DNA from 2 places in the Rothia sp. P13129 genome. Region 1 is predicted to be linked to the other one. Evidence: predicted binding sites of a transcription regulator. Region 1 holds the regulator's gene; the other holds the start of a gene.

Region 1 (5,721 bases):
GGGCAGCTACTGGTGGGCACAAAACAATATCTCCTAAAACGCCAACTGTAAGATTTTCTGCCGTTCCAACGCTGAGTTCATCCATTGGAAAAGACATGACATCTGTCGGTCCAGGAAGGTCCATCCACTCAAGATGGATACGCTCCATCTCTGCTTCACCAACCACAGCTATCGAAAGCTCTGTATTTTCTGAGATATGTAGACGTTCAAACGTATGGTGTACTAAATCTGTAATTGTCTGCTGGTCAAAAGACGCAAAAGATTCTCTTGTCCACGTATCAGCAGAATCGTCAAGGAGTTCAATATCAAAATCAATGGGCATTAGCTATTATCCTTTTCTGCCTCAAAACCAGTTTTCTCTAGAAGCTTTTCTGCAGCTGCTTCAATAGTCTGACGTTTAACCTTACGTTGACGTTTGCGTTCCATAGCGGTTTTATCTTCATCCCAACGGTTATACGCAGAAACAATATCTGAAACTAAGGCATGACGTACCACGTCTGTTGCATCAAGAATTGAGAAGCTAATATCATCAATGCCTTCGAGGATTTGACGTATCTGACGTAAACCAGATGCTTGCCCATGAGGTAAATCAATCTGAGTAATATCGCCCGTAACCACAATCTTTGACCCAAACCCTAGACGGGTGAGAAACATTTTCATCTGCTCAACAGTAGTATTTTGGGCTTCGTCTAAGATGATGAAGGCGTCGTTGAGCGTACGTCCACGCATATAGGCTAAGGGCGCAACCTCAATGGTTCCAGCTTCCATGAGCCGAGGAATAGATTCGGGATCTAACATATCGTGTAGCGCATCGTACAGTGGGCGCAGATAGGGGTCAATTTTATCGTTGAGTGAGCCTGGCAAAAAGCCTAATCGCTCCCCTGCCTCAACTGCTGGTCGAGTCAAAATAATGCGATTCACTTCTTTAGCTTGTAAAGCTTGAACAGCTTTAGCCATTGCGAGGTACGTTTTACCAGTACCAGCAGGGCCGATACCAAAAATAACGGTATTGTCGTCGATAGAATCTACATATTTCTTCTGGTTAATGGTTTTCGGGCGAATGCTCTTGCCACGTGAGCTGAGAATATTATGAGACATCGCAATAGCAGGGCTTGCAAGCTCTTGTGAAAGCATTCCTATAATCCGTGAAATAACCTCAGCTGTGATAGGGACAGACTGTTGACTGAGATGACGTAACTCCCCTAAGAGACGAATAACGGTCGTTACAAGTTCAGAATTTCCGGTAATCACCACATCTAAGTTCTTAGGCTGAATTGTGATGCCGGGGAATTTCTCTTCTAATAGTGTCAAAAAACTATCTGAGGGACCTAGCACAGAGACCATCTCATCATCAGAGGTGAAAGAAAATGTGCGTACGACAGATAACGGGCGATCTTGATGGGGGTGTATTGCGCTGATAGGGTTTTCTTGCACGGGTGCTCCTTAAACTCCACTGGTCAATAGTCTATCGGGGTGCTGGTCTTCTGCGGAGTATGAAGCCAACGAAAAATACTTCTTCCTGAGAGGGAAAATATTTTTTTGAGTATGCTTCTACCATGCCTTTGAAAGTGTATTAATCACGCAAAGTGCGGCACTTCCTGCAGTAGAGGACCGTAAGACGTGTTCCCCTAAGAGGCAAACTGTTGCACCAGCGTTTTCAAATGCTTCAAGTTCTTGCGCAGATATGCCGCCTTCTGGCCCCACTACGAGATAGATACGTTGTGGTAGGTTTTCTGAATCGTTGAGATATTGGGTCAGTGAGAGTGTTCCTTGTTCATGCAAAATAATAGCTAATGCCCCCTGCGCAATTTCTTCGGTTAGGTATTTAGCTAGCTCACGTGAGGATACTAAATTCTCAATCTGAGGGACCCAGCTACGTCGTGCTTGCTTTGCTGCAGCGCGGACAGTGTTGCTCCATTTTGCGTGTGCTTTTGCTGCTCGTTCTTTTTTCCATCGGACAATAGAACGGTCAGCACTCCATGGAATGACTCCCCCAATACCTAGTTCTGTGGCTGTTTCTATAGCCAATATATCTCTGTCTTGTTTAGCTAATGCTTGAACCAGAATAATTTCAGTTGATAGCTCTTCGCGCACTATAGTGTCTACGCGAACTTCTAACCCATCATCGAGATAGGACGCGACCTCTGCGTGGGCTCGTATGCCTCTCCCATCCGCGAGGTCTATGGCCTCACCTATTTCTAAACGTTTCACGACTTTAGCATGATGCCCTTCGACCCCCTGCACGGCGATAAGTTGCCCAGGAGTTGCTGATTGAAGTTCATCAGAGGAAACATAGAAAATAGGTGAGGTCACAGAATATCCTTTGTACTTTTAGCGGTCGAAGCGTTCTTTAAAACGTGAGAAGAAACCGTGCTTCTCTCGGACTGTTTCACTAATTTTGAGATCTTCTTGACGACTATGAGCAAATTGCTGAAGCATTTCGCGTTGCTCTTCTGTCAAGTTTGTGGGTGTTTTGACCTGAACATGGACTTTGAGTGAGCCGCGGTCTGCCCGATCAAAGCGAGTGACGCCTAAGCCTTTCAGGGTGACAATATCTCCAGATTGAGTACCCGGTTTAATAGTTACTACTTGTGGACCATCAAAAGTTTCTAAGGTTACTTCAGTGCCGAGAGCAGCTGCCGCCATGCTAATAGCGATGGTGGCATGTAAGTCATCATTTTCGCGGGTAAAAGTGTCGTGTTGATTGACGCGAAGATCCACATAGAGGTCTCCTGCTGGTCCGCCTGCTGTACCAGCCTCACCATAACCGGCTAGACGCATACGCGCGCCTGAAGAAACACCAGCCGGAATTTTAATGGTGATGGGCTTCCGTTCTCGGACTCGTCCTTCACCGTAACATTCTGGGCAGGGGCTTTGAATAACAGTGCCGAAAGTATTACAAGAGGGGCACGCGACAGGCTGTACTACAGTTCCAAGGATAGATTGAACTTGTCGTTGCATATATCCTTGTCCGCGGCAGGTATCACAGGTGATAGGGGCTGTTCCTTCAGCGCAACCGTCACCATCACATTTTTCGCAGGTTACTGCGGTATCAACGGTAATAGGTTTTTCTGCACCAAATACGGCGTCTTCAAGGTTGATACGAACCGTAATGCGAGCGTCTTGACCCTGACGTGTTCGGCTCGTAGGTCCCTGTTGCGGTTGGTTAAAGAAGGTCTCAAAAATATCCGAGAACCCACCGAATCCTCCGAAGTTTGCTCCCCCGAAACCACCTTGTGCCTGTCCGTTTTCGTTTCCGGTTTGGTCATAAATACGTCGTTTATCCGGGTCTGAGAGAACATCGTGGGCATGGGATACGCGCTTGAACTCTTCGGCGGCTTCTGCTGAAGGGTTAATATCAGGGTGAAGCTGGCGGGCTTTTTTACGGTATGCCTTTTTAATTTCTTCGGGGCTTGCATCAGGGGAAACACCTAATGTTTCATAGTGACTGCTCACTCACATCATCCTTATCGTGTGTTGCTATGTGTTGAAAGTATTTTGTAGAAATTCTAGTCGTTGAGAACTAACTACCCAAAATTTTTGAAAGATATTTTGCTACAGCTCGTACCGCTGCGGTACTGCCCGCATAGTCCATTCTGGTTGGTCCAACAACCCCAAGCTTAGCGGTACAACTAGGCGAGCTATATACGGAAGTCACGATAGACGTCTCGGCAAGAGGCGCCGCGCTATTTTCTGTGCCAATACGCACAGCGTATCCTCGTGGGTCTTGAGCCATCTCAGCTAGTAAGTGCAACATTGTTACTTGTTCTTCTAAAGCTTCTAAGATAGGGGCGATACTAGTACTAAAATCTTCTGTCGATTGCGCCAAATATGACGTTCCAGCAATCAGAAGTTTTGAGGTGTCCCGTGGGGATAGCAACTGCCCTAGAGCGTCAAGAACACCATTTTCTAAGCTATGAGGGGCATGATGAGATGAAGAGAACGATGATAAGAGAGCTCGCGCAATATGGTATTTCTGTTGCTGACATTTTTCGATGAGTCGAGTTCGAAGCAACTCAAGCTCTTCTTCCCTATACCGTTCAACCTGCGCTAGTCGTTGGGTGAGCTGCCCAGAGTTGCTAATCAACATTACCGTTACATGATGTTCTCCAACAGGTATCAGCTCAATATGTCGCACAACATTTTCTGGTGCTGAAGGATATTGCAGGATAGCAACTTGCTGAGTGAGCTGTGACAGTATTTTAACTGTCTGTGCAAGTATTTCGTCGATGCTGTCATAAGAATCTAAAAGACGATGAATCGCTCGTTTTTGTGCAGCTGAAAGAGGGCGAGGGTTAGAAAGCTCGTCCACGAAGAAACGATACCCTTTTTCTGTGGGAATACGTCCCGCGCTCGAATGCGGTGCTGAGATAAGACCCTGCTCTTCAAGGATAGACATATCGTTACGAACCGTGGCGCTAGAAACGCCTAAATGATGGCGTTCGATGAGCGCTTTAGACCCCACCGGCTCGCGGAAACTGATATAGTCCTCAACGATTGCTTGGAGGATCTTATGCTGACGAGATTGCGTCACGGAACCTACCTTGAAATAGAGAGAAATTAGCACTACTGCACTTTAAGTGCCAATGTAACTGTAGTACTGAAACCTATCAAAACCCTAGCGCGTACGCTCAGGGCTAATGGAATAAAATACTTACTATGGAAAATTACTATGCGTGGGGTGCTCAAGAACTCAACCAACTACACCAAAGAAGGCAACCAGAGATACAAGAAGTTCATCTGGTTCAAGGAATGCTCCTTGAAGACGTTCATAGTGGTTGGGTTGGGATTGCTAAAACGTATGAGCGTATCGGCGCTGAAGGCATGGTGGGATTAGAAGATCATCGAGGAAAAATTAAAACTTTTCCCTTGGGTTTTGGGTTTCTTCTTGAAGGGACTCCTGTCAAAGTCCTACCACCTCGCGCAAAGAATACTCGTAGTGTCCCAAAAATTAGTCGTTCGGGATCTATTGCTGTAGAGAACGCACCTGCTCAAGTTGCCCGCGCCTCACGTATCTGGGTTGAAGGTATCCACGATGCAGAACTGGTTGAAAAAGTGTGGGGACATGATTTGCGTGTTGAAGGTATTGTGGTAGAACCGTTACACGGTATCGATGACTTGCCTGATGCTGTTCGTGAGTTTTGCCCTGCACCGCACCGACGATTAGGTGTTCTTGTTGACCATCTAGTAGAAGGTTCTAAAGAAAGCCACATTGTGGCTCAGACATTACAGATACCTGGTGCTAGGAATAACGTGCAGATTGTTGGACATCCTTTTGTTGATATTTGGCAGGCTGTACGTCCTCAACGACTAGGAATAAAAAAATGGCCAGTTATTCCTCGTGAAGAAGAATGGAAAAAAGGTGTACTCAAAAGGCTAGGGTTGCCCTGCGCGAGTCAAGAAGATGTTGCTCAGGCATGGAAAAAGATTCTAGGACGAGTGAACTCTTATCAAGATTTAGAACCTACTCTGTTAGCTCCGGTTGAACAATTAATCGATTTTCTGATGGAATCACCTGAGTAAAGGTTCAGCTGTGCTAAAGGTCTCGACTAAAGTGAAGAAAAAGATTACAAAAGTTCTTCTAGATTGAACACATCAGACCTAGAATGGATTGTAATCTTTTATCTCGTAATCATTTAGCCTGTCTCGCAACTTTTAGAAGAGTGAGTGTTTTTTGAAAACTGTTGTATCCCCTGACTCTAAGTTTGAGGGTTCATCCAC
Region 2 (24,247 bases), on a different contig from region 1:
GACATTCCTCAGGGCGCAGAAATTGCTATCCCTAACGACACCGTTAACGAAGCTCGAGCACTACTTCTTCTCAAGAAGAACAACCTCGTCACCTTCACCGGAAATGACATAAAAAGCCCCTCCGTTGACGACATCGACACTGCACAGTCAAAGGTTAAAGTTACCCCTGTTGACGCCGCGCAAACAGTGCTCTCCCTCGAATCTGTTGACGCATCAGTCATCAACAACGACTTCATCCGCGACGCAAAGCTCAACCCCAAAGACGCTTTAGCTCAAGATGACCCAGCCGATGACTCCGCGAAGCCCTACGTCAACCTTTTTGTTGCTCAAGCAGATGACGCTGACAACGAAAAATACAAAGAAATTGTTGAGCTCTTCCACACCCCAGAAGTTCAGGCTGTCGTTCAAGAAGACACTGAAGGAACTGCCGTAGAAGTAACCACCGACGTCAAAGACCTTCGTGAAGCACTCAAGAAAGCAGAAGACGAGAAACGTCAAAGCTAATCTTCCTCACATAAGTAAAGCGGTAGCTGATTTTTATGGCAGTCTTAAGAACTTACCAAGATTGCAATATCAGTTACCGCTTTGCCTTGTATAGAGCACAGCTAGAGATGAACACCAGCCCGAAAGCATCAGTATGAGTACCGCAGTACAGCAGGAGAACCCTACACCCATGGTTGTTCTCGACGGCGTATCAAAACAATTTACCGTCGGAAAGAACACCGTTACCGCCGTCAATAACGTTTCACTAGAGATTATGCGCGGAGAAATCTTCGCTATCATCGGATACTCCGGCGCCGGAAAATCAACCCTTGTCCGGCTTATCAACGGATTAGAAACCGTCACCTCTGGAACCCTCAGCGTTGACGGATTCACCATCTCTGGGAAAAAAGAATCTGAAATTCGTGTTGCTCGACATAACATCGGCATGATTTTCCAACAATTTAACCTGATGAACTCCCGAACGGTTGCAGCAAACGTCGAATTTCCCCTCAAAATTGCTGGATGGGATAAAGCAAAACGCCGTGAGAGAGTCGAACAAATGCTGGAATTTGTGGGACTCAGCGACAAAGCGAAAAACTACCCCGACCAACTTTCTGGCGGGCAAAAACAGCGTGTAGGCATTGCGCGTGCGCTCGCAACATCACCCTCTCTCTTATTAGCAGATGAATCAACCTCTGCACTAGATCCAGAGACCACCCACGAAGTACTTGCTCTTCTCAAAAAAGTTAATGAAGAACTCGGTATCACCGTCGTTGTCATCACACACGAGATGGACGTCGTCTCAACTATTGCAGATCGCGTTGCTGTCATGGAAAAAGGTGCCGTTGTAGAACTCGGTAACGTCTATGACGTTTTCTCAAACCCCCGCACAGATGTCGCTCGACGTTTCGTCGCCACCACCGTCAAACAAACCCCACGTGGCAATTACGCTAAAAAACTATGCAAACAACATCGCGGATACCTTATTAATATCGAAATCACTGAAGGAAACTACGGTATCGGTAAGGTTCTTTCGAACCTCAGCGCACGCGGTGTGCAATTTAACTTTGTTCAAGGTGGCATGGAAACCCTACAAGGTAAAAGCTACGGAAATCTAACCCTCGAACTCATCGGGGACGTTACAAGTATTGACGCGGTTGTTGCAGAACTCGCTACCGTCACTGCTGTAAGAGAGGTTCGCTAAAATATGAGCACTTTGACATCTGCTAGTGGCACCCTGCTTGCCGCCAACGACGTGGACTGGGAGAAATTCCTCCCACAAAAACTCTTTCCCGCCTTGTTCGATACCATCTACATGGTCTCTATTACGATGATTATCGCTGGTTTTGTAGGGCTGGTCATTGGTGCCTTACTCTACACCACACGACAAGGGAATATTCTGGCAAATCGACCAGTCAATATCTTATTGAACGTCATCGTTAATATTGTTCGCCCTATCCCTTTTATCGTCCTTCTTGCGGCGTTAGGACCATTGACCTCCGTGGTCGTAGGGACTCGTCTTGGCGTCAACGCTGCAATTTTCTCGATGTGCTTTGCCGCATCATTCGCCATTGCTCGTATCGTTGAACAAAACATGGTTTCTATCGACCCTGGTGTGATTGAAGCGGCTCGTGCGATGGGCGCATCCAAGATGCGTATTCTTTTCACCGTCATGGTGCCAGAAGCACTTGGCCCTCTCATCCTTGGATACACCTTCTTAGTCATCGGTGTGGTTGATATGTCTGCAATGGCTGGTTACATCGGTGGTGGCGGTCTTGGTAAAGTCGCTTTGGTCGACGGTTACCAGCGTTTCAACGATGCAATTACTTGGGCAGTCGTTGCCATTATTATCATTTTGGTTCAGCTCATTCAGCTTGTCGGTAACACGTTAGCTCGTAAAGTGATGCGCCGATAAGGTTTGTTAAAGAGAAGGGGTGGGGTGAAACTCTTAGAGAGTTTCACCCCACCCCTTTTACCGTGTTCAGTATTTTTGTTATCGTCCACTAATCCATGATGAATCGTAGAAATCTTCATCGTCATGGCGTTTTTTATCTTTTGCAAGATCTTGAGCTAGACGTTGTTGCGCGTAATCGGTGGGGCGAATAATGCTTTCATCATCGTCGACAGGGGTATAAACCGATAAGAAGTTAATACCGTAGATAAGTGCTGCAACCAGAAGAAAGAGCAATGAAAGCTCATTCCATAGGACAACGTGGCTTCGAGTAAGAGCAATCTCTTCATGCTCAAAAATCTTCGGAATGATGCTCATACTTGCTATGGCGCACAGCACCCCAAGAACTGCTAGAACATGGGCGATACGAAACCACCGTTTATGGCGTCGATGAATGTTCAACGTACGATAGCCGTCGCCAAGGAGCCTGATATAACGGCGTCTTGCCATCATCAAAATAGTGGTACCAACACCGAAGATGATGATTCCAGCAACTGTGACCACCAAATGTGAGCTGATAAGACCCAATGTGCTGCTTAACAACCCAATGAGAATGACCGTGAAGCTCAGCCCCGAGACCATTCGCATTTTTGCGTTGAGCAGTCTTTGCTCTGATACAACGGTGTCGGTATCTTCTGGTGCTTGAGGCATCTCCCAGAACTCGCGGTAATACTCGAGTTCTTCTTCATCCATCTGGTCAAAACGAAGACCGTACTTCCCGTTGTTCTCCGAATGGTTAGAGGTTGGGGTGGTGCTCACGGTATAGCTCTATCCATCGCTTAATTTGGGTGAGGAACTTTTCGTCACGGAAGCTATCGAAATGCCCCTGAGCTGCTGGAGCATGCTCAATATCTTGGGTGTACACCATGGTAACGGTTCCAGCTGTTTGAGCCGCACGTGTTCCCGTTGCAGAATCTTCAAAGGTGAGGGTGTCTGCAGGGTTTCCGCCGAGGCGACGGATAGCTTCTAAATACATATCGGGTGCTGGTTTAGGTTGAGCAACCGCATCTGAACCAACCCATGTTTGAAGGTACTGGCTATATTGGTGGTGATTGACTTTGTAGGTCAATAATTCTTGACTGCTATTGGAAGCTACCGCAACCGGCATGACTTCAGCTAGTAATGCCATGACTTCTCGAGCTCCTGGTATGAGCTGAACTCCATCACGAATCACATCGTGTTCTACACTCATCAAGTGGTGCAGAATTTTCTGGTAGTGTTCTTCTGCTGCTGTTTCGGTGGCGTCGTTGGGTAGTGTCTTATCTGCGAGGGTGCGGGCAACCGCGGGAGCTGCTGCCCCGACTAATTGCCGTTCAATATCGGGAGTTAGCTCTGTTCCGTACTCTTTGAAAATTTGTTTTTGGACGGCATTCCAGCTGCGTTCAGAATCGATGAGTATTCCATCACAATCGAAGACGGCACACGTAGGAAACCATGCGGGGTCAACAGAATGAGTAAACATAGCTTCATTGTTTCATATTCATGAAGTTGGTGGAAGATACACCAAGAACTGTGCCTTATCTCTATACTTCAAACTCTTCGCTTCGTCTAAGAGTTTGAGATAATAAGAGGCATGGGTTCTTTATCTTCTGATTTTTCTGCTCGCATGGTATTGATTCGTCACGGGCAAACAGCGTGGAATGTTGAGCGCCGTTTTCAAGGCCGTAGCGATATTCCGTTGAATGATACAGGCCGAGGGCAGGCCCAAGAAGCCGCTCAAAATCTCACTGACTACCAGCAACAGATACGTGAACACACTCCTGAGTTTACTTGGGAACTAATCGTCACTTCTCCGCTTTCGCGCGCTTATGAGACAGGAAAAATCATTGGTGAGCATCTAAACCTAGATATTTCTGGTACGCATGAAGGACTTCAAGAACGCTCCTTCGGTGCTGCTGAAGGACTCGTCGCAACGGACTATCATTGGCGTGATATTCAAGAGCAATTCTCCGATGTTGAACCTCTCTCTGAGATGATTCAGCGCGGTATCAATGCTCTTAAAGAGATCGTCGCTGAGCACCCTAACTGCCATATTATTGTGGTGGCTCATGGTCTATGGATTGCTCAAATTATGACAGCGTTGACTGGTGAAGAACACAGTATCCCCGAGAATGCGTCGGTGACTGAACTTCCACTTCACATCCTTGAGTCTTATCAAGGCTAGAATTGTTCCCACTAACATTTGAAGGAAAATATATGCCTGATGTAGAGCCTCTTCTGACGGGTTCTTTGCTAATGATTCGTCATGGGCAAACAGACTGGAATAAAAAAGGCCTTATGCAAGGCTCTACTGATATTGAGTTGAACGAGGTAGGACGTGAACAAGCTCTCTATACTGCTCAGAAACTAGCTCAGGAGGGCATTCGTTGTGATGTGATAGTGTCTTCTCCTTTGTCTCGGGCGTTTGAGACAGCTCAAATTGTTGGCAACTATTTGGGTGTGGAGGTTTCGAGAACGTATGAGGGCCTCGTTGAACGTCATTATGGAGAAGCTGAAGGGCAAGACATTTCTTTGGAAGCTCGACGAGAACCAGATGCCTTTTATCAAGGAGTCGAATCAGAACGTTCAGTGTACGTTCGCGGTATCAAAACTTTACGTCAGATTGTCTCAGACTATCCTGGACAACATATTATTGCGGTCTCTCACGGCTCATTGATTCGTCGTGTGCTCAGTGCTTCTCGAGGAGAAGAATGGAAAGAAGCCGTACCTAATGCTCAGGCTCTGGAGATTCCTCTTGCTGGCTTATTCCGTTGGGCGGAAGAGAATGAGCCTCTTCTGGTGGGTAAACCATAGGATATTTGAGTACGAGGTTTTGATGTTTGTTCCATCTGCACAGCGGCTGTTATACCGTGCAGCTCAGCTAAGTTTTGGGCTATATCTTCTGGCGTTGGGTTTTATCGTCCTTTGGCCAAGACATATTGATGATAATAGCGGTGGTTTATGGCTGGCTGAGTTCTTAGCGCACTCGCATGAGGCGGGATGGTTGCCGTCTTGGTTTACGTATTCGACCGTGGAATGGTTGAGTAACGTTATTTTATTTGTGCCAGGAGGCTTTCTAGGTACTTTACTCATTCGGCGACGATACCGTTCTTACGTGCCGCTTGTGGGTTTTTTGGTAACGTGTACGATTGAGTGTATTCAGTTGTTTTTACCACAGCGTACAAGTTCTTTTTTAGATATTCTTGCTAATACTTTAGGAGCTTGCCTCGGTTGGGTCTTTGCGGTGGTAACGTTGAAGTATTCCTCGTATCGGTTGCGTCGTAGGGCTTAACTCGGGTGAGAGAATAACAACACATATTATTGTGTGGGTTCGTCTCTTATTACATTGACGAAACAACATAAACCCACATAAAATCAAATTCACAAGGCTTATTCATTTCCACAATACAAGGTGATTTTCTTATGTTCGCTGAAGAACGCCGCGCTGAAATCGCGAAGCTCGTTGCCACCGCGCGTCGAGTCAATGGCGCAGAACTAGCGCGCCGTTATGAAGTCACAATGGAAACAGTTCGCCGAGACTTAGCAGCCCTCGAAGCTGAGGGACGCCTACGACGAGTCCACGGCGGTGCTGTTACCGTAGAACAATCTACCTCCGTAGAATCTTCTATCGCATCTCGACAGAGAGAAAATAATCCAGAAAAAAATCGTATTGCACGCAAAGCATACGAACTCCTTCAAGAATCCGATGCCGGAGCTATCGTTCTTGACGCTGGAACAACGATACAGATTCTCGCTGATTGTATCGCCGCAGAAGACTTCAGCCTCAAATCTGGGGCAGACCGCCTCATCATCACACATGCTTTACACATTGCCGTCAAGCTAGCTGAAGCTGACGGCATCATCCTCGACCTCATTGGCGGACAACTCCGAAAAATGACGTGGGCAGCTATCGGCTCACGCACTGCAGAACACTTTGCCTCCATTCGCCCCGATATTGCGTTTATCGGAGTCAACGGACTCGACGCAGACTTCGGACTCAGCACCCCCGGAATTAACGAAGGAACCGTTAAAACCGCGATTGTGAAATCTGCCCGTCGAGTGGTACTCCTCTGCGACTCAGCAAAGTTCGGACGAGAATCACTAGTACGTTTTGCGGGGCTCGAAGACATCGACGTCCTCATCACCGATAAAGCTCCAGACGGTGATTTAGCTGCCGCACTTGAAGAATCCAATGTAGAGGTACTGATCGCATGATCATCACATTAACTGCTAACCCAAGTATGGACCGTACCGTAGAACTGCCCGGAGTCCTCCAACGAGGGGCAGTCATACGAGCTGAACACGCTGTAGACGACCCCGGCGGAAAAGGCGTCAACATCGCCCGCGCCCTCAAAGTATCTGGCTTCGACACCGTCGCGATACTTCCCGGTGACGACGAAGACGCCGTCCTAGGATGCCTACGCGAAGAAGACGTCAGCTTCACCAACATGCCCATCGGCGCGCCCATACGCTCAAATATCACCATCGTTGAACCAGACGGAACCACCACCAAAATCAATGCTCCCGGTGAACCTCTCAACGACGTGGCACAACAACAACTCACACGTCTCCTGATTAAAGAGACTCACGACGCCTCATGGTTAGTTCTTGCAGGCTCCCTACCCTCGGGTGTTCCCAGCGACTACTATGCAGTAGTCGGTCGCGCTATTCGTGAGGCTCAAGGAGAAAAAGCCCCACTCATCGCGGTCGATACATCCGGTACCGCCCTACGTGACGCCGTCACCGGACAGGACGGCATGCCAAACCTCATCAAACCTAACGCCCAAGAGCTGGCTGAACTCGTCGGTACACCAGAGGCATGGGAAGACCTCGAAAAAGATGCTGAACTGACCGCACGTACAGCTAAAGAGCTAGTCGACCGTGGCATCGACACCGTCCTCGCCACCCTCGGCAGCAACGGCGCTGTTCTCGTCACACGAGAAGGCGCATGGCACGCCATACACGAACCTGTAAAAGTCCGCAGCACCGTCGGAGCAGGGGATTGCGCTCTTGCCGGCTATCTAATCGCCCACGAACTCGGCAAAACCCCCGTGGAATGTTTAGTACAAGCTGTAGCTCAAGGCTCAGCTGCTGCAGCACTACCAGGTACTCAAGTTTCGACCGTAGCAGAAACTCGCACCGACGCCGTGAGCGTTCGAGAGATAACCCTCTAGTTTCTCTATGGCCTGAAGTAGTGACTTCTTGAAACCATAAAACTATGTTTCAAGAAGCCAATATCATTTCTGATAAGGGAGGAGCGCTCGCCTGCTCTAGATGATGTCTACACAACTATAAACAAAAAGGGAATCTTGTCTAAGGCGTAAGCATTGCTCAACGTACACGCAAGATATAGCGATATTTTCGATACATAAGGAATAGAGGAACTCTCCATGACTACTACCTATAAAGGCGTTGGCGTTTACGCCGGTCGCGTTATTGGTCCGGTACTTCAGATGCCAGACCCCATCAAAGAACCTAAAGCAGGCTTGCCGCTAGCCGAAGGCGAAACTGCAGAACACGCCGCTGAGCGTATTCAGCAAGCAGCTCAGGCGGTCAAAGCTGATCTTCTAGAGCGTGCCGAAAACGCAGGACGAGACGGAAAAGCCGTCCTCAAATCTACTTCTCAGATGGCAACTGACCGCGCACTCCTTAAAGGCGCTATTAAAAAGGTAGAGGCACAAGGCCTAGCCCCCGAACGTGCTATCTGGGAAGCTGCTAGTGACTTTGCACGGCAGATGGAATCACTTGGCGGTTACATGGCAGAACGCGTTACCGACATTCATGACGTGCGTGCTCGTATCGTGGCAGAACTGACCGGACAGCAAGCACCAGGCGTACCTAAATCAAATGAGCCCTTCATTTTGGCTGCTGTAGATCTTGCTCCTGCTGACACCGCAACTCTTGACCCCTCTCAAGTTATCGCATTGATTACTTCTGACGGTGGACCTCAAGCACACACCGCAATTTTGGCGCGTGGGCTTGGTCTTCCTGCTGTTGTTGCTGCTAAGGGTGTTACCGAAATTCCTAACGGAACCAAGGTATATATCGATTCCAACGAAGGCATTATCGAGACTAGCCCTACTGCTGAACACGAAGAAGCAGCTGCTAAATATGCAAATCGTAAGCCTCTACCTGACTTCACCGGCAAGGGTGAACTATCCGACGGAACCCACGTTCCCCTCTACGCTAACGTTGGTGACGGAAAATCTGCAGAGAAGGCTGCTAGCAAACAGGCTGAGGGCGTTGGACTGCTCCGCACCGAATTTGGCTTCCTCGGTAACGACACCGAACCAAGTGAAGAGACTCAGGCAGAGACCTACAAATCAGTATTTGATGCTTTTCCCGGTCAACACATTGTTGTTCGTACCCTTGACGCAGGTGCAGATAAGCCCCTTCCCTTCTTGAACGTTACAGAAGAAGAAAACCCTGCCTTGGGTGTACGCGGATTCCGCACCGATAACGCTGTTCCCGGTGTTCTAGAGCGCCAGCTTAAAGCTATTAAGCGTGCCTCTGACGCTACTGAAGCTGACATCTGGGTGATGGCGCCGATGATTTCAACGACCTCTGAAGCTCGTAAGTTCAAGAATATGTTGGACAAAGCCGGCCTCAAAACTAAAGGTGTCATGGTAGAGACCCCAGCTGCAGCCGTAAATGCTGAAGCTATTTTGGGTGAAGTTGATTTCATCTCCATCGGAACCAACGACCTCACCCAATACACCATGGCAGCAGACCGTCTTTTGGGCGACCTTGCTCACTTGAACAACCCATGGCAGCCTGCAGTCTTGAAAATGATTAAGCTCACTGTTGAAGGTGCACGTAAAGCATCAGAAACCCACGGCGTCAAAAAATATGTTTCGGTGTGTGGTGAAGCAGCATCAGATCCTGCCTTAGCTGTTGTTCTCGTTGGACTTGGTGTAGACACCTTGTCCATGAATGCTGGTGCTATGGCAGCTGTTGCAGCAGTTCTTCGCTCCGTTACTAAAGAACAAGCGGCAGAAATTGCGGCTGACGCTTTGGCGCAGATTTCTTCTGCAGAAGCTAAAAACGCAGCACGTAAGAAACTCCCTGTTCTTGAAGAACTCGGTCTCTAAAAACAAACCGACATAGGCTGGTTTGGTAGTGCAAAACCTATCCAATCTGTCCTAGACTCGATAGTGGGATAACTTTTCCCACACTCTTATCTCAAGGAGAAAATCATGGCAGAACGTATCGCCACCATCGCAAGCCGTGTTGGCCTGCACGCACGCCCAGCAGCTATCTTCGCAGAAGCAGCTGGCGACCTTCCCGTAGAGGTAACCATCGCCGCTGAAGGCGAGCCAGCAGATGAGGCTATGGACGCAGCTTCCATCTTGTCTTTGATGTCTCTTGGCGCAAAGCACGGCGACCGCGTTGTTCTTCGCGCAGAAGGCGAAGGCGCCGAGGAAGCTCTCGAATCTCTTGTAAAGATTCTTGAGACTGACCACGACGCTGAGTAGTCTTTAAACAATTTGTCGATGCCCCGTCTTGTATGCAATGTATGAGGCGGGGCATCGTCATGACATTACGTTCTACGCTAAGCACCTATTTCTCAGAAAATGCTTCCTGTCACATCAAGTCAGGCTGTATTCCGGTGGCGTAGGTCGTTACACTTAGAGTTTGATACAAACAAGAACAAGTGCAAGAAAAACCTTGCACCGATGTGGAAGTTGAGGCCCTTGCGAGAATTTACAGCGCGTTTTGCCACTGCAGAAGAAATAGCGACATGGGATGAGCACGTTATTGCTAACCCCAATGGCGGAAACCTCTTGCAGTCAGCATCATTTGCATCAGTAAAAGCTAAGCACGGCTGGAAACCTCTATACCTCGTATATGAAGGTACAACAGAGGTCGAAGGTGCTGAAACTTCACTGACCAGCTATAACCTTATTCTTGAAAAAAGTGTGCCTGCACTTGGAAAAGTCTGGTACATGATTAAAGGCCCAGACGTCTACAGCGTAGAAGATGTCCCTGCCATTCTTGAAGCAAGTAAGCGTTTCGTAGAAGAGAATAAACTTGGCGTATTCCTGATTAAAGTTGAGCCAGATATTCTCGCTGATGAACAGACCAACGCTGTTCTCTCAAAAGCTGGTTTGGTTAAGTCATGGAATATTCAGCCTAACGATTCTACTGCCATTCTTGATACTGACAAGAGCGAAGAAGACGTTCTCAAATCTCTTCACTCTCGAGGGCGTAACGCCGTTCGTCGTTCTGCCCGTGAAGGTTGCGAAGTGGAACGTGTTGAGCTGACTGATGAAAATATGCGCACCATGTATGCGCTCATGGACACTGTCGGACAAGGCTCAGCAAATGTCCACCTCCGGTCATACGAGTATTACCGTGACTTCTGGACAACTTTTGAAAAAGCTGGTCAAGGACGCCTCTACTTCACCTATGAAGACGGCGAACCCTCCGTTGGTGCTTACGTGATTCGTTATGGCGATAAAGGAACTTATAAAGATGGTGGTTCTAAGCCTCGTCGTAAACAATATGGCGACTCACATCAAGTACAGTGGACTGCCTTGACAGACCTCATGAAGGAATACCAGATTAAGAGCTATGATTTCTGCGGTACTCCGCCTAAAGATCAGCTCAAAAATAAAGAACACCATCACTACGGTTTAGGTCTTTTTAAGACATCCTTTACAAAAACCGTCATTGACTATGTTGGTGTCTGGGATTATGTTCTTTCTCCGGCAAAATACACCATATGGAATCGTCTTGCTGAGAAGGTTATGCGTGGTCTCTGGGTCCGTAAAACAGGGCAACCTTTCTACTAAACCGTAGGATAAGCCCAGCTACGTATTGTATTTTTGTGTAACGAGAACACATCAGCACAATAAGACGTGATGGCAAATCTTTTGACGCAATTCGGCGGAGGTGGCAATGTCTTTTAGCACTCATTCGGATGAGCAGCTACAACAAAAGGCATACCCCTCCGCCGCTGCCTTTGACCAAGCAACGCCAGAACAACCGAGCTCGCAAGCGTTCGGTGCAACAGTCTCGCTTCCTCGAGCTGGAACATCGCAACCTGAAACGAAAACCCCTACCAAAATGCCGGGCAATATGCCTGCTATTTCATTGGACCGGGTACAAGATACTGCTCTTCGTCAGGCATTAGAGAATAAACAAGTTGAGCAGACACCTTTTAGCCCGAACATATCGGCTGTTGCTCCTGCTCCGGTTGAGAATCTTGCCCCCAACAGCCCATTTGGGGATGCCTCTACGGGCATTCAACCTGATCAGCATGCGGTGTCTTCTGCTTCTAGCCCCTTTGAACCGTTACGGACACTAGAGCAAGAACCTATTGCTCCGCTAACTAGTGGTATTCCTCTTGTGTCCACGCAACAATCAGCGGTTTCTGCTACGGGGATGCAACAAGGTAGTTACCCTTCTGTATCGCCTGCAACAACGTCTATCCCTAAAGTCGAACCTAAAAATACTAGGGGAGGTTGGGTTTCTTCTTCTTTACGTTCTTTTGTTCGCGCAGACCCTTCTTTGACCGCACCTATTCGTGGTTTGGGGCGTATTGCTCAACGCCAGTTTTCATTATCGACCCGACGTGATCGTGAGAAGCTTGTACAAGAGAAAGAACAAGCACGAGACGTACTGAACTTTACATTACGTCTTGCTGAAACGATGTTTCACTATGGTGCTGACGCCATGGATGTGGATTCTGCTATTGTTGCTGTTTGCTCCGCGTATGGGCTTGAAGACGTTGAAGTGGATATTACCAATCAGTCAGTGATTATCAACTATGTTTCTGACGTTGACGGTCATGTAGAAATCCTTGATTCACGACGTCGTACTCTCAAAGAAGAACGTTTCAGTCATACTGTGGTGCGCGTGGTACGTTCCACCTCTGATAATTATGCTTCTTTGGCTGATATATACCGTCTGATTCATAAGATTACCCACCGCGGTATTGACCGTGAAGAAGCTGAAAAAACATTAAATGCGATTAACGCTCAAAAGAAACCATACTCACCGATGGTGGTGTGGTTAGCAAATATTATTGCTGCTGGAACACTTACCATGGGCATTGGTGGTAGCGGTTATGCTGCGGCGTTATCTGCAATGGTATGGGTCATCGTTCATTTTATTACTCGAATCATGAACAAAATGGGGATGCCTAGCTTCTTCAATATGGCTGCTTGTGCTGCAGTGATTACCTTTGTCGCGATTTACGCTACAGATGACGGCTCAATCCTGCATAGTATTGGGTTGAACGTCTCTGGTCCTCACATTGTTGCTGCCGGACTCATCATGCTTTTACCGACCTTTAGGTTAGTGTCGGCGGTGCAAGACGCGATTAACGGTTTTCCGGTCACTGCTGCGGGTCGTTTTGTGTCTACAGGTATGTCTTTTTTGGGGCTTGTTGTGGGACTCGCTAGCGGTGTGACCGTATTGTCGATTACAACGGCAACAACTATTGACGTATCGCAGTCGGTTTTTGCGAAACCAACTATCGTCGATAACATCTTCTGGATGACAGTCGCTACCCTTGCTATTGCTATTACAACTCATGCACGGTTGAAAACATTGTGGTGGATTGCGCTAGTAACTTTAAGCGGGCTGAGCACTTACCACGTGTACACCTTTTTCTTGGGAGAAGGTGCAGGGCGCGGTAATACGGCGGTAGCAGCTTTCGTTATTGGTATGGTTAGCACATATTTGGCATACCGTCTGCACGCCCCACAAGCCATATTTGCGATTCCGTCTCTAACATTCCTCCTACCTGGTTTGTCATTATTCCGAGGTATGTACTCTTTTACGGTAGAGACCGACACCCTCAACTCAATGCCCGGCGTTATCACCGCTGCGGCAATTATTGTTGCGATGGCTTCAGGCGTTGCGTTGGGGCATTACCTCATGCAGTGGCTGATTCAACGTTTTGGGCGTGAACGAGAAGACCTCTCCACAACCGTCTTTGATCGTTAGCCTAACGTTTTAGGGTGCTATAGGTATTGACGACGGAAGTCGCCAGTCAATAGGCTCTGCTCCTTGTTGAACTAGCAATTCGTTTGCTTTTGAGAAGGGTCGTGATCCAAAGAATCCGCGTGATGCCGATAAAGGTGATGGGTGTGCTGATTCGATACAGGGGTAGGGTGAGATAAGAGTTTTCGTATTTCGTGCATCTCGTCCCCACAGTATGGCGACAAGCGGCTGTTTTCGTTGGATGAGAGCTTCAATTGCGCAGCTGGTGATATTTTCCCACCCTCTATTTCTATGAGATCCGGCTTCTCCTGCACCAACAGAAAGTACACGGTTGAGAAGAAGTACTCCTTGCTGTGTCCACGCGCTGAGGTCGCCATGTTCTGGCGGGGTAATGTTCATATCGGAGGATAGTTCACGATAAATATTTTGAAGTGAACGTGGGATAGGGCGCACTTGCGGGTGTACAGAGAAGGACAGCCCCATCGCATGCCCGATGGTGGGGTAGGGGTCTTGCCCAATGATAAGAACTTTAACTTGTGCTAGCGGTTCTTGGAAGGCTCGGAAGATGTGCTGTGAGGGCGGTAGCGTGCGTCGTCCAGCTTGGTGCTCTTGCCGTAGAAAATCACCCATGGCACGGATATTGTGTTCTACTGGGGCTAGGGCTTCAGCCCAGTCTGGAGACATAATTTCTTTAAGGGGTAAAGCGGGCATGAGATTCCGTTCTCACCGTTTGAATGGTTGCTATGCGTCACCATATGTGTATTTTTAGGCAGAACACATAAGATACAATAGGGCTTTTTATCATACCGTTTTAAGGAAGGTCGGGGAGTGATATGCACGAAGATACTTCTGAGTTGGACGCTCCTCAGCACACTATCGATACGGGGTTAACAGAACAAGAAGAAAAGATGATTGCTTTAGAGAAGCAACGTTGGCGTTATCCTGGGACGAAAGAACGAGTGATTCGAGAACGTTTGGGATTAAATCCAACAGCGTATTATCAGATTCTTAACGAACTGATAGATTCTCCTCGTGTCATTGCTCAGGAACCAGCGTTGATGCGTCGGTTAAGGGAACAACGCGACAATTCTAAGCCCTGAATTTTCGGTGTCTTGAGCTCTTTATGATGATAGTCCACGGAAAATAAAAGGGTTTTTAGGTTGTAGCCTGTGTACTCTAGATGGAAGAACTATTGCTTGTAGCTATCGGAGATTAATGTGAACTCGTATCCTCATGATGAATTCGACGACGTACCTGAAAATTCAAAACGTCGTGGTGCTTATCGTGGTGAGCCTCTAGGTAATGCTCATGCTACGAGGCAGACTCTTCTGATTGTTGTTGCTGGTGCGCTTGCGCTTCTGGTGGGTGCAGTCATGTTTGTGGTTCAGCCACGCACTCTTTCTCCGGTGGCTTCTGAAACAGGCTCTGCGAGTGCTACTGCTTCAGAAAGCGCTGTGACTCCAACTTATGCTCCTACTGATCCTGCTGATATTAAGGTTGAGGTTTATAACTCTTCGGCCTATACGGGTGCTGCTTCAGAACTGACTCAGCGTGTGGAGGCTTTAGGCTATCCTGTGCCTGTGACAGAGAATTGGAAGGATACGCCTGTGTATGTTTCGACAGTGTTTTATTCTGCCGGTTATGAGCAGCAGGCTAATACTTTGGCTGATGCGTTAGGTATTGGTTATATTCAAGAGCGTTCTTCTGGTTCTTCCCCGTTGTATGTTGTTCTTGCCTCTGATTATCTTCCTGCCGTTGCCCCGTAATCTGTGCGCTATGGGCGATTAAGTGTGTTTGTTCTTTCAAGAGGTTTGCGCTCTGTGCTTTGAGGTGTCAAAATTGTTGTTAGCACTCAAAGTCTCCGACTGCTAAATCCTAGTGCTAGATTCGCGGTAGGTAGCTTTGAGAATATCTACTTTCATCTTGTGAGATGTCTTTATAAGTTGTGAAGAACATGGCTTATAGAACATCGTCCGTCGCGGGCACAACTGAGAGAAAAATACTTTCTTAGTCCAGGAGGGATTAAGCATAATGGCAAAGCTCATTGCTTTTGAAGAAGAGGCACGTCGTGGCCTTGAAAAGGGTCTGAATACCCTAGCAGATGCTGTGAAGGTTACTCTCGGACCTCGTGGTCGTAACGTTGTTTTGGAAAAGTCTTGGGGTGCTCCCACGATTACCAATGATGGCGTTTCTATCGCTAAAGAAATCGAACTCGAAGATCCATACGAGAAGATTGGCGCAGAGCTGGTCAAAGAAGTTGCTAAAAAGACCGATGACGTTGCTGGTGACGGTACCACTACTGCAACTGTTCTTGCTCAGGCACTTGTTCGTGAAGGCCTCCGCAACGTTGCTGCTGGTGCAGATCCTCTCAGCCTCAAGCGCGGTATTGAGAAAGCTGTTGAAGCGGTTACCGCTGAACTTCTTTCTTCTGCTAAAGAAGTTGAGACTGAAGAAGAAATCGCTGCAACCGCATCTATCTCTGCTGGCGACACCGAAATTGGTAAGCTCATTGCAGAAGCTATGGAAAAGGTCGGCAAAGAAGGTGTCATCACTGTTGAAGAGTCCAATACTTTTGGTCTAGAGCTTGAGCTCACCGAAGGTATGCGCTTTGATAAAGGATTCCTCTCCGGATACTTCGTCACTGACCCAGACCGTCAAGAAGCAGTCCTTGAGGATCCTTATATTCTCATTGTGAACTCCAAGATCTCTAATGTGAAAGATCTTGTACCTGTTCTTGAGAAGGTTATGCAGGCTGGTAAGCCACTTCTTATCATCGCAGAAGATGTTGAGGGCGAAGCTCTTGCACTACTGGTTTTGAACAAGATGCGTGGTTCTATCAAGTCTGTTGCTGTCAAAGCTCCTGGCTTTGGTGACCGTCGTAAAGCTCAGATGGCAGATATCGCTATCTTGACTGGTGGACAGGTTATTACCGAGGAAGTCGGTTTGTCGTTGGACCAAGCAACTATTGACCTTCTTGGCTCTGCACGTAAGGTTGTTGTTACTAAGGACGAGACCACCATCATTGAAGGTGCTGGCGACGCAGCTGCTATTGAAGGTCGCGTAGCTCAGATTCGTGGCGAGATTGCTAACTCCGATTCTGATTATGACCGTGAGAAGCTTCAGGAGCGCTTGGCTAAACTTGCCGGTGGCGTTGCTGTTCTCAAGGCTGGTGCTGCAACTGAGGTTGAACTCAAAGAACGTAAGCACCGCATTGAAGATGCTGTTCGTAACGCAAAGGCAGCTGTTGAAGAAGGCATTGTCGCCGGTGGTGGCGTTGCTTTGATTCAGGCTGGTACTAAAGCCTTCGAGAAGCTTGAACTCACCGGTGATGAGGCAACTGGCGCAAATATCGTCAAGGTTGCTATCGACGCACCGTTGAAGCAGATTGCGACCAACGCTGGTCTAGAACCCGGTGTTGTTGTTGATAAGGTTCGCGGTTTGCCTGCTGGTACCGGTTTGAACGCTGCAACCGGTGAGTACGAAGACCTGATGGCTGCTGGTATCAACGACCCTGTTAAGGTGACTCGTTCTGCGTTGCAGAACGCTGCTTCTATCGCTGGTCTCTTCTTGACCACTGAGGCTGTTGTTGCTAACAAGCCTGAACCTGCTGGTGCTGCACCTGCTATGGATCCTGGTATGGGCGGCATGATGTAATTTTTTCAACGATACGTTGAAAATTTTCTGTGGGGCGGTGCTCCGATACTTTACTGGTATCGGGGCACCGTCTTTTAGCATGAGAAAGGGAAAACCCCTCAGACGTTGTGGCTGGTTTCTTCCTCTTAGAGAAGGAAAAAGTGGGAATTAAAGAGTATTCTGAACGTACGATGGATTGATGAAGGAAGAACAATGAGTGCAGTCATCATTATTACAGGTGCTTCTAGCGGAATCGGATATGACGCGGCAGTGAGCTTAGCTCAGCAAGGGCATCGCGTGTACGCTGTGGCTCGGCGGGTTCAGCTGATGGAGCCGCTGAAACAATACGGTGTGACGCCACTATATGCTGATGTGACGGATGAAGAAACTATCAAGAAAGTGGTGGATTTCGTCCTAGCTGAAGCGGGCCGTATTGACGTGCTCATCAATAATGCCGGCTATGGGATGTACGGTGCGATTGAAGATGTCTCTTTAGCCGAGGCTCGACACCAATTTGATGTTAACGTTTTTGGGCTGGCTGCTTTTACTCGTGCTGTTCTTCCTGCGATGCGTGAAGCAAAGCGCGGAAGAATTATTAATGTGTCTTCTATTGCTGGACGTTTAACCACTTCATTTGGTGGTTGGTATCACGCCACAAAATATGCTTTAGAAGGGCTCAGTGATAGCTTGCGTATGGAGCTTGAACCCTTGGGCATTGAGGTGGTGCTCATTGAGCCTGGTGCTATTGCTAGTCAGTGGAGTGATGTGGCAATAGAGAATTTGGAGAGGGTTGCTGAGGGTGGAGCCTATGAGAATTCTGCTCGGGCGACTGCAGAGCGGATGCGTCAGCTTTATGCTCGGTGGGCTTCTGATCCTCAGGTGATTACTCGTGCGTTGGTACAAGCTGTCTCGGCTTCTCGTCCGAAGACTCGTTATGTTGCTGGTTTTGGGGCGCGTCCTCTTCTTTTGGCTCATTCTGTGTTGCCTAGCCGGTTGTGGGATAAACTCGCTCGCGGGAAATAACGTGATGAGGTAAAGCTCGTATCTGAGTAAACGGTCAGGACTCCGGTAGGATAGTTGAGCTATGCAATGCCACTATTTTGATACTCACCAATGTTTTTCGTGCACTGAACTGGATGTTCCTTACCCAAAACAACTTTCCGCTAAAGAACGTCATATGCGTGAACTAGCGGCAGGATACCCACAGATTAAGTGGCTCGACGCTGTTCTCAGTCAACAGAAAAACTTTCGAAACAAAGCAAAAATAGTGGTTTCTGGAACCAGCTATCACCCCGTACTCGGTATCGTTGATGGTTCTTCTGGGCAAGGGACTGACCTGAGCCAATGTCCTCTTTACGAGCCTGCTTTGTTAAAAGCTATGCCGGTTCTTAAAGAATTTATTACTCGGGCTCAGCTGACTCCCTACCACATTAAAACGCGTAAAGGAGAGCTCAAAAATATTCTCATGACAGCGTCTTCTTCGGGGGAGTTGATGGTGCGTTGCGTTCTGCGTTCTAAAAAGTTAATTGTTCCTATCAAACGTTCTTTACCGTGGCTTCAAGAACGTTTACCGCAGCTTCGGGTTTTTTCTGTCAATCTTTTACGCGAACCGATTGCACGAGTTGAAGGTGAGGAAGAAATTATTCTTAGCTCTGCCCAGACTCTTGCAATGACGGCGAACGATATCACCTTACATTTACGACCGCAGAGCTTCTTCCAAACGAATTCTTCTGTTGCTGCAGCTTTATACCGTCAAGGACAAGAATGGGTTTCTGAGCGTAACCCAGCAAGTCTATGGGATCTTTATTGTGGTGTGGGTGGGTTTGCTATACACGCAGCACAAGTGATGTCGTCAGATGCTCGTGTGACCGGTATCGAGATTAGTGCTGAAGCTATTGAGAGCGCTCATCGTACGGTGGCAGATATGGGTCTTAACAATACTCATTTTGAGGCAATGGACGCTACAGCCTTTGCCCTTGAGAGCCAGAAACGTGGGTTCTCTTTACCTGAGATGTTGGTGGTGAACCCTCCTCGTCGCGGTATCGGGGCGGTTCTTTGTCAGTGGATAGAACAATCTGGTATTGATACGGTGCTGTACTCTAGCTGTAATGCAAAGACGTTAATAAAAGATTTGCAGAATATGCCTTCTTATCAGCCAGTGCAAGGCAGGGTGCTAGATATGTTTGCTCATACTCAGCATTATGAGGTGATGGTTCTGTTACGTCGTCAAGATTATTCTTCTGAATCGTCGAGTGGATAGCATAGCTGAAAAGTTTTTGTAGGTGCGGTGGGGAGTACGAGCCGGTGAAAGAACTGGGTGAGTTGCCGATAACTGAGTGTTGTGAACCCTACCTTGTTGAAGAAAGTGTGGGCTTCGATATCGTCCTCTGGCACTTCTAAGGTGAGTGAGGTTTTTCCTTCTTCATGTGCGAATTCTTGAATCTTTTCCAAAAGTTCGGTAGCTACCCCTTGGCGTCGGTGATTGCGGTCGACAAGGAGTATTTCTACTCGTGCGGTGTACTCATCAATCTCTATTTTGCGTGAACGGTATATTCGTAGTGCTATCCAAAAGAGAAGGCTTTTGAAGTATGAAAATTCTTTGCGAATAGAAGCGTAGGGGATGTCTAAGGCGTGAGGATATTCTGATGTCTCGACAACAGCAAATCCAACAATTTTGCCATTTCGACGAACACTAAATGATTGTTCGGGGTTAAACCTGCGGATAATGAGGTGTATAGCTCTTTGTTGCTCTTCTGGTGTGCTGGATGGCCGGCGTACGAAATGATGGTATTTGTCGCTAATGAGCTGAGCAACAGCTTGTCTATCTGCTTTATTGAGCGATTCAATCATATGTTCTTACCGTTTCGACATGGTGACCTACGTAAAAACCCTACGTGGGGTGTGAGAAAATCCGCAATGACCAACGAGGTCTTATTATGTAGGATAGTAGACAATACGCCGTATAGTGTTTACCAAATAGGATTTGGAGATATTAAAATGAAAAAAGTTCAACGAGCTGACCGTCGAGTACGCAAAACTCAATCAGCGTTATACCTTGCCCTAGCGGATTTATTGCAACACAAGAAGCTCAGCTCCATCACTGTTAGCGAGCTAGCAGAGAAAGCTGATATTCATCGCGCAACTTTCTACTCGCACTATTCTGATATATCAGAACTCTACTCACAAATTCAAGAAAGTGCACTAGCAGAGCTCAGCAGTATTCTAGATCCAGACCCTGTTAACGGTAAAAATATGAATAGCCGTGAAGTGTTTGGTGCGTTCATGCAATTTGTGCAAGGTAATAAAGAAGTCTGCCGCATGCTCCTCACCCAACGTGGCGCTGGAAGCTTCTTTGAGGTGCTAAGCAATAGATTAGAACGTGAATATATTGATATCTTCTGGAGCTCTCTAAAAGGTGTTGTTCCAGCTCAACAGCTCTCTCTCTTTGCAAACTATCACTTGCAAGGATGCTTGGCGGTATTTACCATGTGGGCACAGCAAGGATACGAGACTCCTGCCGAGATTATTACCTCAACCCTTGCCACTATTGATACACATTACGATAAGTTGCTCAATGAGCTAGCTCAACAATAAGAATAACTTTCTTGCGATTCTTTGGACTTTGTTTTCTTAGCCTGAGGTGAGCACCCAACGTGGGTGTTGCGATAAAAATTCACAACAACTTACGGCGTATCGGTTGTTGTGGGTGCATGGTGCAGACATGAGATTATAGCTGCCTGCCTTGAACCGTACATGTAGTGATAAAGCATGTAAAGAACCATAAATTAGGTTTACTGTATTGAAAACATAGGTAAACCTAAATAGCATGTAGAGGGGTTTTCTCCGCCCCTCACACTCTTGGCAGGAAAAGGACGGTACATACAATGTCTCTCAAAACAATACCAACCTATACGTATAGGTATACCCCGTATGAAAAACGTGCCACATGGGAACTTAACCCACATCAAGCCGCGTTGCTCGTCCACGATATGCAGAACTATTTTGTCTCCATCTTTGAAGACGAAAATAAAGGACAAATTCAACAGGCTATTCACAACACCTCTGCCCTCATCAACGCTGCACGAGATAGCGGAATCCCTGTCTACTACACGGCACAGCCACCACGCCAACATCCCGATGATAGAGCACTACTGACTGACATCTGGGGCGAAGGGCTACAAGAAGACGCTGACGCAGAAATTATTCCCGCACTAGCGCCTACCCAACAAGACACCGTCCTCACCAAATGGCGTTACTCAGCCTTCGCAAAAAGCACCTTCGAAGAAGACCTCAAACTCAGTGGCAGAAACCAACTAATCATCACCGGAGTCTACGCACACATCGGTTGTATGACTACCGCTCTTGACGCATTTATGCGCGACATACAAGTATTCTTCACCGCTGATGCCCTTGCTGATTTCAGCCAAAAAGAACACGAACTTGCCTGCGACTATGTTGCTCAACGATGCGGTATCGTCACCTCAACCCAAGACATTCTGACAGCATTATCTCGTCAGGACTAACCACCATGAATACCACAACACCACTTGTCATTGTTACCGGCGCCTGCGGTGGCATCGGCGCAGCCGTCACCCAACACCTTCTGACAGAAGGCTACGCCGTTCTTGCCTGCGACACACAAGAACAAATACTCTCAAACACACAACACCCCACTGAAAAATGTGAATACTACCCTTTAGACGTTACCGACGAAACCTGTGTACAACATCTAGGAGATTACCTTCGTCAACGTCACCAGCCAGTACAAGGACTCATTAACTGCGCTGGGATTGTTCATGCTGCTCCTCTTCTCGAAACGACCCTAGAACAATGGCGCACCGTCCATGCCGTCAACGCTGACGGGGTATTCTTAGTCACTCGAGAAGTTGCCCAATACATGATAGAACAACAACCACAAGACCCGACAAACAGTCGAGGTATCGTCACTATCAGCTCAAACGCTGCAAACGTACCACGCGCCGAATTTGGAGCCTACGGAGCGTCAAAAGCTGCCGCAACACGAGTCACAACAAGTTTTGGGTTGCAACTTGCCCCACACGGAATCCGCGCAAATGTTCTATGCCCAGGAACAACACGCACTCCCATGGTCACCGACTCATGGAACGGCGAAGACCTCAGCCAAACACCCATTAAAGGATCATTAGAAAACTACCGTTTAGGAATACCCCTAGGACGTATCGCAGAACCAGAAGACATCGCAGAAGTCGCAACATTCCTTCTAAGCCCACGCGCTAAACACGTCACCATGCAAAGCCTTACCGTTGATGGTGGGGCAACCTTCTAAAACCTTGATCGGGGAATCAACGCTTCCTCATGCTAACCGTCCCCGTCTCGATAGAAAGAACACCATAACCCATGCCCACAAACGAGTACCCTGCCTTTCAATTCACCTATGGAGACACTTGCCTCAGAGCACTCGGACAGCTAGAACCAGTTAACGAAAAAGACGCTCTCAAACGTGCTCAAGAACGCGGAACTGGCGTTATCGGAGTCATCCCATTTGACCCTCAAGAACCTGCACTTCTATACGTTCCCGAAACGATTGAACGAACACCTGCCCCAACAGTTCAAGAAAAAACCTGCCCCAACCCAACGCGTATTGAGGGTATCGACAACCCCGAATACCGCCAGAATGTTGGGAGAGCTGTCGAAAAAATGAACAACGGAGAACTCGACAAAGTGGTGCTCTCCCGCCTTCTTCATGTCTACTACGAAGAAGACCGCCCAACATTAGAGAATATTTACCATAACCTATGGGCACAACAACCACGCGCCTATGTGTTCTCGATGAAACTCTCCGACCAAAGCTACTTAATGGGAGCCTCCCCAGAACTTGTATTTGGCGTCGAAGACGGAGTCTTTACCACCTTCCCTCTCGCCGGAAGCTCACCCCGCACAGCTCCCATCGGGAGCACCGAAGACGCACAAATCGGTGAAGCACTCATGCGCTCAGCTAAAGACCGTGCAGAGCACGCTACCGTTGTTGCCGATATCAAAAGATGCCTATCGCCAGTGACCGAAGAACTTCATGTTCCGGCAACTCCACAACTGATTAACACTCCGCAACTATGGCATTTGGCCACAAAAATTACAGGACGTCTCAAAGATGGTATGAGCGCTTTAGACGGCGCTCGAGCTATCCACCCGACTCCTGCAATTTGTGGCTACCCAACACATACGGCACGTCAGGTTATCCGCGAATTAGAAAGCTTCGAAAGAGGATTCTTCGGCGGTCTTGTAGGCTGGATGGACCCCTCTGGAGACGGACAATGGGCGCTCGTTTTGCGATGTGCTCAGGTTGAACCTGAGCACATCACATTATTTGCAGGAGCTGGACTCGTCAAAGCCTCAACCCCAGATAGTGAACACCGTGAGACGGGAACTAAGCTCGGTTCCTTTGGACAGGCCTTGAATATCAAGACCGTATCTTCATAGTGTGAGCCGGCAACAGACTTATAGCGTTTTGACACGTTGTGGGGATAACGGAATACTTTGCTTGATGTCGTAGGGCTTGGTAACGGGGTGTGCCTTGACTGTACGGTCTTGGTTTGTCGCTACGGCTATGACAAATTCACCTTGCACAAACCAGTGCAGATAAAACTGTTGTTGGTACCCCTCAATGTTGAGAGTTCCCGTCGCCTTATAGCCAGAGATATCGAGTAGGTTTTGGGGCGGGTCGAGAAGTTTCACCTGAACTTTTTGGGGGCCTGCTACAAGTCCGTGTCCGGTAGCTTTGAGGACGGCTTCTTTAGCTGTCCACAGTAACAACCTTAATAATGTTCGGTTCTCTTCTGGGCATTCGGCGATGATAGTTTTTTCTTCTTCGGTGAGAGTGACTTTGTCGTATCCGTCGAGGAGATTTCCGCGCATTCTTTCAATATCGATGCCGAGTAATTGAGCCTGTGGATCTTGACTGTCTTCTGCAAAATATGCGCCGGCAACCATTCCGTGGCTTCGTGACATATTGAAGTTAATACCAGAAATCCGCGGTTTTCCATGTGTTGCTTTTGGATCACACAGTTGGCATGTCCTATCGACAGGAATATGAGCGGCGTGGGTGGGGCGAATATCTAATGCGCATGCGGCGATACACCGCATGAGGGTTTGTTGCGCGGCGTAATTGAGTGCATCCTCAGGGTTACGATACTGGGCTGCTTTCGTCTGTTCGGCGATACCAACATAGGACAACCATGTGATGCCGTGTCCTGAGCGAAGAATCGCTGACGG

What was found. Region 1 encodes HrcA, which represses chaperone genes, less so after heat shock. Its sites were predicted from a motif close to TTNGCACTCGNNNNNNNCGAGTGCNAA; they were not measured.
Region 2: groL (chaperonin GroEL) is a predicted target of HrcA. The motif match lies at 15,212-15,238, and genes of this name have one in related genera.

What each region holds. Positions count from the first base shown of each region.
Region 1 covers NZ_JBLXYA010000009.1:357-6,077, reverse strand. The annotation lists gene ybeY (rRNA maturation RNase YbeY) at 1-322, opposite strand, end outside; gene ACN081_RS06845 (PhoH family protein) at 322-1,344, opposite strand; gene ACN081_RS06840 (16S rRNA (uracil(1498)-N(3))-methyltransferase) at 1,552-2,313, opposite strand; gene dnaJ (molecular chaperone DnaJ) at 2,332-3,456, opposite strand; gene hrcA (heat-inducible transcriptional repressor HrcA) at 3,524-4,534, opposite strand; gene ACN081_RS06825 (DUF3097 family protein) at 4,660-5,523, shown strand.
Region 2 covers NZ_JBLXYA010000001.1:112,847-137,093, reverse strand. The annotation lists gene ACN081_RS00655 (MetQ/NlpA family ABC transporter substrate-binding protein) at 1-504, shown strand, start outside; gene ACN081_RS00650 (methionine ABC transporter ATP-binding protein) at 638-1,687, shown strand; gene ACN081_RS00645 (methionine ABC transporter permease) at 1,691-2,398, shown strand; gene ACN081_RS00640 (hypothetical protein) at 2,477-3,193, opposite strand; gene ACN081_RS00635 (HAD family hydrolase) at 3,171-3,896, opposite strand; gene ACN081_RS00630 (histidine phosphatase family protein) at 4,008-4,598, shown strand; gene ACN081_RS00625 (histidine phosphatase family protein) at 4,631-5,227, shown strand; gene ACN081_RS00620 (VanZ family protein) at 5,250-5,705, shown strand; gene ACN081_RS00615 (DeoR/GlpR family DNA-binding transcription regulator) at 5,837-6,628, shown strand; gene ACN081_RS00610 (1-phosphofructokinase family hexose kinase) at 6,625-7,587, shown strand; gene ptsP (phosphoenolpyruvate--protein phosphotransferase) at 7,804-9,504, shown strand; gene ACN081_RS00600 (HPr family phosphocarrier protein) at 9,610-9,888, shown strand; gene ACN081_RS00595 (lipid II:glycine glycyltransferase FemX) at 10,108-11,208, shown strand; gene ACN081_RS00590 (threonine/serine exporter family protein) at 11,315-13,369, shown strand; gene ACN081_RS00585 (uracil-DNA glycosylase) at 13,379-14,077, opposite strand; gene ACN081_RS00580 (DUF3263 domain-containing protein) at 14,200-14,466, shown strand; gene ACN081_RS00575 (LytR C-terminal domain-containing protein) at 14,584-15,132, shown strand; gene groL (chaperonin GroEL) at 15,398-17,020, shown strand; gene ACN081_RS00565 (oxidoreductase) at 17,213-18,022, shown strand; gene rlmC (23S rRNA (uracil(747)-C(5))-methyltransferase RlmC) at 18,084-19,259, shown strand; gene ACN081_RS00555 (GNAT family N-acetyltransferase) at 19,232-19,849, opposite strand; gene ACN081_RS00550 (TetR/AcrR family transcriptional regulator) at 19,997-20,593, shown strand; gene ACN081_RS00545 (isochorismatase family protein) at 20,884-21,522, shown strand; gene ACN081_RS00540 (SDR family oxidoreductase) at 21,528-22,304, shown strand; gene ACN081_RS00535 (isochorismate synthase) at 22,376-23,455, shown strand; gene ACN081_RS00530 (4'-phosphopantetheinyl transferase family protein) at 23,474-24,247, opposite strand, start outside.